2 regions of the Priestia sp. YIM B13551 genome follow, and region 2 is predicted to be linked to the other one. Evidence: riboswitches for the same ligand, from Rfam matches in the RefSeq annotation. Region 2 holds a riboswitch; the other holds the start of a gene.

Region 1 (3,865 bases), on a different contig from region 2:
TCGAAGACTATGTAAAAGAGCTAAATATTCAAACGTATCGCAATCGAAAAGGGGGCTTAGTCGCTACTATTCCCGGTAAAGATACAGATCACCACCGCATGCTGACGGCTCATGTCGATACATTAGGTGCTATGGTAAAAGAAATCAAACCGAGTGGACGTCTGAAAATCGACCTGATTGGAGGATTTCGCTACAATTCTATTGAAGGAGAATATTGTGAAATTGAAACTTCATCAGGAGAAGTATTTACAGGAACCATCCTTATGCATCAAACATCCGTTCATGTGTATAAAGATGCAGGAAAAGCTGAGCGAAATCAAGAAAATATAGAAATTCGACTGGATGAAAAAGTACATAGTGCAGAAGATGTTCGCAGCCTTGGAATTGAAGTCGGCGACTTTGTTTCGTTTGATCCTCGTGTAGAAATAACAAAAAGCGGTTTTATTAAATCTCGTCATCTCGATGATAAAGCAAGCGTAGCTTTATTGCTTCAGCTCATGAAAACAATTCAAGAAGAACAGATCGAACTGCCATACACTACGCACTTTCTCATTTCAAATAATGAAGAAATTGGATACGGAGGAAATTCGAACATTACGCCTCAAACAGTAGAATACTTAGCGGTTGATATGGGTGCTATGGGAGATGGACAATCTACTGATGAATACACCGTGTCTATTTGTGTAAAAGATTCAAGCGGCCCATATCATTACGGTTTGAGAAAGCATTTGGTGGAGCTAGCTAAGCAGCATGATATTCAGTACAAATTAGATATTTATCCGTTTTACGGATCAGATGCTTCTGCTGCTATTCGTGCCGGACACGATATCGTACACGGCTTAATTGGTCCAGGAATTGATTCTTCTCATGCGTTTGAGAGAACGCATCAAGATTCATTAAACCATACGTATAAGCTTCTTTATCACTATGTGCAGTCGAACATGGTTCTGCTTTAAGAAAGGAATATTTAATTAGTGTATTTTTATGCAAAACAAAGAGCAGGACGGGATTGTGATGTCTGTCCTTTCCTTTCCTAAAAAAGAAGCCGGCTGTCCGGCTTCTTTTTTTAATAAATACTATATATTTTTTTACTAGTGAAGCAACAGTTGGTTAAAAAAGCACCTTTTTAAAGAGGTATAATACTGCTTAAACCTTTTGGACATTTTGTTCACTTACAGAAGTTAAAATGTTTTTAAATTTTTAAAAGTTTCTTGTGACAAGTTTTGTAGAATGGGTTTTCAAAAGGAAATGGTTTCGGCATAATGTGGATATAGCGATCACTACAATAATCGGAGGCGAATCTTTTCATGTGGGTACTGACGGTATATGCTGGAAAAGAAATGAAAATGTTTGAATTTGAAACTGAAGAGCAGGCGAGAGAAGCTTTTGCCAAAACAAATGGCTGTAAAGTTCTTTCAGAAGTTGTGTATTATAATGATCCTCATTTAACATTAGTAGCTATATAATGAAAAAACAAGAGCTGATTTTATGCTCTTGTTTTTTTATAGATACTTGTATCTTCCGAAAAGAATAGAGTTGAAATAAAAAAAAATGTACGCTATGATATGGTAGTTACTTCTATTATTCTGATAGTTTAAAAGGTTCATATATATCAAACAGCAACAGTAAAGATGCCAAGAAGGCTTAATAGGGAAACTGGTGAAATGCCAGTACTGTCCCCGCAACTGTAAGTGTGGACGAACGAGTATAACCACTGTGAAAAAATCACGGGAAGGTTCTCAAGTAGAATGATACACAAGTCAGGAGACCTGTCTTTATTGTGAAGTTTCTATTTCTCCGGGGAGCGGGAAGGGAGACGTTGGCTTAAAGTGGCATTCGTGCACACTCTTACTCTGACGTTTTACCCGCTCGCATATTAGCGAAGCGGGTTTTTCTCGTAGCGTAAAACTACATATCGTGCAAAAAAGGTGCGCAATGTTCACATTGCGTTAAATGGGAAGTCTGGTGTGAAGCCAGCGCGGTACCCGCCACTGTGAAGAAGAGCTGATTGCATATGCCACTGTATTCGGGAAGGCGCAATCAAGTGATGAATCGAAGTCAGGAAACCAGCCTTTTTCTAATGCGAAGCTTACCCTACGGGATATAGGTGGAAGTGCAAAAACTTAGTTTGAATTTTCTGCGCCTCTATCATTGATAGAGGCGCTTTTTTTAGTAAAGGAGCGAATGAGTGTGACGACGTGGAACTTAAATGGAACAAAACATCACGTATTGATTTGTAATGGAAGCAGCTGTATGAGAAAAGGTGGAGAAGAAGCCACGCAAGCTATTCGAAATAAAGTGACGGAACTGGATTTGGATGAAACGGTTCATACGACGCGTACTCGCTGTAACGGACGATGCAAAGATGCTCCTGTAGCTATCGTGTATCCTTCAGGAGATTGGTACAAGCAGGTCACTGAAACCGTGGCTCACCGAATTGTCGAAGAGCATTTAGCAGGAGGCTGCAGTATAAAGGAATCGCTTATTTATGAATGTGATCAAAATGGTTTCGTTTCTCCGGAAAACAGTGACTCCATAGAAGGAATTGACAAAGTAAAAAGTAACGCATAAAGGAGGAGCTAGCATGAAAGGTAAACTGTTAGTTATTGGATTTGGGCCGGGAAGCTTTGAACATATTACACAGCGAGCAAGAGAAGCCATTCAAGAAAGTGATATGATCATCGGTTATAAAACCTATGTGGAACTAATTCAAGGACTGTTAACGAATCAGCAAATTATTAGTACGGGAATGACCGAAGAAGTAAGCCGTGCACAAGAAGCTGTAAAGCAAGCTGAAGCGGGCAAAACCGTAGCTGTCATTTCAAGCGGAGATGCAGGAGTATACGGAATGGCAGGCCTTGTGTATGAAGTGTTGATTGAAAAAGGCTGGAAAAAAGAAACGGGCGTAGAGATGGAAGTAATTCCTGGCATTTCGGCTATTAATTCATGCGCATCTCTCCTTGGAGCGCCCGTGATGCACGATGCTTGTACGATTAGTTTAAGTGACCACCTTACGCCTTGGGAGCTAATCGAAAAAAGAATTGAAGCAGCTGCACAAGCAGATTTTGTAGTGGCTTTTTACAACCCAAAAAGCGGAAGACGAACAAGACAAATTGTTGAAGCGCAAAGGATTCTATTAAAGTACCGTTCCCCTGATACGCCTGTTGGTCTTGTTAAAAGCGCTTATCGTGACCGTGAAGAAGTCGTAATGACCAACTTAAAAGACATGTTAAACCATGAAATAGGCATGCTGACTACCGTTGTTGTCGGAAATTCATCTACATTCTTTTACGACGATTTAATGATTACACCGCGAGGATATCAGCGGAAATATACCCTCAACCAAACGGAGCAGCCGCTAAGACCGCATCAGCGACTTCGAAAAGAAGCAGAACCATGGGCTCTCGATCAAGAAGAGACTGTAAAGCAAACAGCTTCAGCTATTGAAGCAGTTCAGAACACAAGAGAAGAAAAAGCAACTTCACGAGCTCTTGCAGAAGAAGCGCTTCAAGCAATTTTAGGTGAAACCACTTCTGCGGTCGTACACCAGCCAATACAGTCTATTTTCGAAGTGGCGGTTAGTCCAGGACTTGCAAATAAGAAATTCACACCTGTTCAAATGACCACACTAGCAGAAGTTGTTGGTGAAAAAGGTACGATGGAGTATACACCTGACCATCAAATCAAACTGCAAATTCCAACGGCTCAGCCAGATGTGATTATTAAAAAGCTCCAAGCAGCTTCCTTTTTACTATCTCCGGTCGGAGACGTGTTCACAATTAAAGCGTGTGATTTTTGTGACGGAGAAAAAAGCGATGCTATTCCACATACGGAAGAATTACAAAAACGCCTCGGGGGAATGGAC
Region 2 (3,865 bases):
TTCAGCTCCTCTAGGAAACGAGGCGTGATGTTTTACATTAACCATTCATTTTCCTGTCCATAAACCATGCTTCCACCATGCATTAAGTTGGAAACAATCATCTTTTATTTGTTACGAGTGCTAGACTGTTGAACTAGGCAACGTAGAATAGCGTACTAAAGTTCTCGGTAAAAAAACAAGCGAAAGCCCCTACAAGCTATACTTTTTGTGTTTGCTCCGGGCTTTTATAGTTGTCTATTAAATGATACAGCTTTTCCATATCTACGGCTTCTCTCACATATGCTGCTGCTTTTGAAAAAGACTCCTCTTTTTGCAGGCGACTGTTGAATGTGTCCGTAATAGGCGGCAATTTTTTATGTTTACGAATTTGATTAAGCAAAGCTCTGCGCAAAGCATCGTTATGAAACACATCATGAACATACGTGCCAATGACGTTGTCTTTAACCGTTCCTTCTTTTTCATGCTCTACCACTGCAAAAGCTTCCGTGGTGCTCTTAGAAATCGTCTTTCCCATATGAATTTCGTAGCCTTCAATCGAAACTCTTTCACTTTCTAGCTGGACATACCCAGAAACTCTTTCTGTTTTTTTGCTGGTTGTCATAACGGTTTCCACCGGAAGCAAGCCCAGCCCTTTAATGGATTCAATCCGAGATTCTACTGCATCAGGGTCTGTAATTGTCTCCCCTAGCATTTGATATCCTCCGCAGATGCCAATGACGTGAACGTTCGTTGTGTTCAAAACTTGATTAATGGCTAGAGCCAGGCCGCTTTCTTGTAAAAACTGAGCATCTTCAATCGTATTTTTGCTTCCTGGTAAAACAATTAAATCAGGCGTACCTAATTGCGACGGCTTGGTTACAAGCCTCACGTGACAGTCTTCTTCTAAGCTTAAAGGATCGATGTCTGTAAAATTTGAGATGCGCGGGTACGAGATAACCGCAATATCAATTTCTTTTAACGGATTCACAAGCGTTGAGTAATTTCTAAGTGATAACGAATCTTCCGCGTCAATTTCCACGTTGTTCATATAAGGAATAACTCCTAGAACCGGAACACCCGTGTATTCTTCAAACCACTTCAAACCTGGTTTTAAAAGTTCTAAATCTCCTCGGAATTTATTAATTAACACCCCGATAACTCTAGACTTGTGTTCATCTGGAAGCAATTGAAGAGTACCCACTAGGCTCGCAAAAACTCCTCCTTTATCAATATCTCCTACTAACACAACAGGCGCTTGGGCTATTTTTGCAACGCGCATATTTACGAGTTCCCGATCGTTCAAATTGACTTCAGCAGGACTTCCAGCGCCTTCAATCACAATTCGATCATAATGATTGGCAAGCTCTTTATAAGCTTCCGTGATAACGTTCAAACCTTCATTAAAAAATTCTTGCCGATACTGAAAAGCAAACATATTACGTAGCGGTTTTCCGTGAACGACAATTTGAGATTCATGATCACGAGTTGGTTTAATTAAAATAGGATTCATATTGGTTGTTGCTTCTACTCCAGCTGCTTCTGCTTGAATTCCTTGCGCTCTGCCAATTTCTTTTCCATCCATTGTAATGTATGAATTAAGCGCCATATTTTGCGATTTAAACGGTGCAGTTTGATAGCCGTCTTCTTTAAAAATACGGCAAAATGCTGTAGCAATCATGCTTTTTCCAGCGTCTGAGTGCGTTCCTTGAATCATAAGCGGTTTTCCTTTTTTCACTTTTTCCACTCCCTACCACATAAAAAAACCTTAACTGTAAAAGTCAAGGTTTGGTCATGCGCTCATTAACACATTGTCTTGACTTATTTCTCCCACCGAAAAATAAGGGGTTTTTAAAAGCAGGTCTCCTGGCTTATGCTTCGTTTTACTTCTGCACCCTTCCTAGTTTGACTAGTGGGTCTTTGCAGGTTCATCCACATTTACAGTAGCGGGGGCTGCACCGGATTTACACCGATTTCCCTATTATCCTCCTTAGAGGCACTTTTAAAATCATTTATTCTTTATTGTAACGAATTTTATAACCATTCACAATAACGATTTTCTTCTATTATTATATATTACTGTGCTTATACTTATTTGGGTCTCGTATGCTATAATAACAATTATTTTCCAAACATCTTATGAAATAGCTAGGAAGGTGCTCACAGTTGAAGAAAAAAATGATTTATACCTTTATTGGTTCTCTTGTTCTTTATATAGCAATTATATCTTTTTGTATGTATCAAACTGCTCACAAGCCTGTTCCACAAAACGCAGATTATGTGCTCGTTTTAGGTTCTAAAGTAGATGGTGATCAAATGTCTCCTAGTTTAAAAGAACGAGTAAAGACGGCCTTATCTTATTTACAAGCACATCAACAAACAAAAGTTATCGTAACGGGCGGAAAAGGATCCGATGAAGAAATATCTGAAGCAGAGGCAGCCTATCGTTTTCTGCGGAAAGAAGGAATTAAAAAGAATCGAATTATAAAAGAAGATCAGTCAACTTCTACTTTTGAGAATTTTACTTTTACTAAACAGAAAGTTGATATTCAACACAAAAAAGTCGTGCTTGTTAGCAGTGATTTTCATTTATTTCGCGCCTCTATTATTGCCAAACGTCAAGGCTTTGACGTTTATCCCTTAGGTGCAAAGACACCAAATTCAATTAAACTTCAAGCCTACTTTCGTGAGTATGCTGCTATATTAAAAACATGGCTGTTTGATAAATAAATAGAGTATACGCCTATACAAACGAAAAACACGGCATGAATTCATGCCGTGTTTTTTATTAATCATCTGTATCGATAACTGCTTTTGGTAAACCTGTGTATTTCGCCCAGTAGAAAATACCAAGTGAAACAAGAGCAATTAAAATTAAGTCAAGCGGGTTGCTTAGCACACCTTGTCCTCCACCAAATGAACCTAGATAAGAGATAACAAGCATAATAATATAATAAGCAACTAGCCACCAAGCAGATTTAAGCTGCTGTGCAAATTTTACGACGTCAGTTGGTACATATTTCTTAAACGCTACGTAGATAACAACCATTAGAAGCTGTGATCCCAGCAGCCAAGAAATTGTCGTCCATCCTGACCAATATACGATGTATGAACAGAAAATAAATGAAACAGGAGCAATAACGCTCATGCCTTTTAATTTAAAAGGCTTCTTAAGGTCTTTTGCATTTACTCTGAATGCAGCAGCTGAAATTGGCGCAATCGCATAAGACAGAATAAGTGCCACTGAACATACGTTTACTAGCGCTTCCCAAGAAGGAAATGGCAGTGTCCAGAATACGGACATTCCAAATGATAGCCATAGTGACGCACGTGGAATTCCTGTTTTCTTATCTACTTTTGAGAAACGTTTAAATAATGTTCCATTACGAGACCAAGCATACACTAAACGAGAAGTTGTATTCATGAAGATGTTCCCGTTACCGCCTGGTGATAAAATAGCATCAAAAATAACAAGCGTTACTAACCAGCCAAGGCCTAAAATAAGTGCAATATCTTTAAATGGTAAAGAGAATTGCTCTTGAATTGTTCCCCATCCTCCTGATAGCATATCAGCCGGGATGTTACCAATGAACAATACTTGCAGTGCTGTGTAAATAATCGCTGAAAGTACAATACAGATAATGAGCGCGATTGGAATATTACGCTGCGGGTTTTTAACTTCACTGGCTACAGAAACAATAGGGTGAAGTCCTAGGTAAGCAAACATAACGCCACCTGTTGAAATGGCTGCTTGAATACCATTAAAACCAAACGGAGCAAAATCGCCAGTTGTAAAGTTAGCTGATTTAAAGTGATAAGCTAACACGACGATAATTGTAAGAGGAACCGCATATTTGAACACAGATATAATGACATTTGACTTAGCAAA

What was found. A riboswitch is a leader RNA that binds a small molecule or an ion and turns the genes downstream of it on or off. The one in region 2 is predicted to bind cobalamin.
Region 1: another riboswitch for cobalamin. It lies ahead of ACFX4N_RS01375 ((2Fe-2S) ferredoxin domain-containing protein); the one in region 2 lies ahead of ACFX4N_RS09250 (cobyric acid synthase).

The regions. Positions count from the first base shown of each region.
Region 1 is NZ_JBHZOX010000001.1:263,891-267,755, forward strand. Features, by position in the region: gene ACFX4N_RS01365 (M42 family metallopeptidase) at 1-956, shown strand, start outside; gene ACFX4N_RS01370 (hypothetical protein) at 1,308-1,466, shown strand; cobalamin riboswitch at 1,613-1,791, shown strand; cobalamin riboswitch at 1,910-2,089, shown strand; gene ACFX4N_RS01375 ((2Fe-2S) ferredoxin domain-containing protein) at 2,191-2,571, shown strand; gene cobJ (precorrin-3B C(17)-methyltransferase) at 2,585-3,865, shown strand, end outside.
Region 2 is NZ_JBHZOX010000002.1:45,193-49,057, forward strand. Features, by position in the region: gene ACFX4N_RS09250 (cobyric acid synthase) at 197-1,723, opposite strand; cobalamin riboswitch at 1,816-1,995, opposite strand; gene ACFX4N_RS09255 (YdcF family protein) at 2,143-2,706, shown strand; gene ACFX4N_RS09260 (APC family permease) at 2,765-3,865, opposite strand, start outside.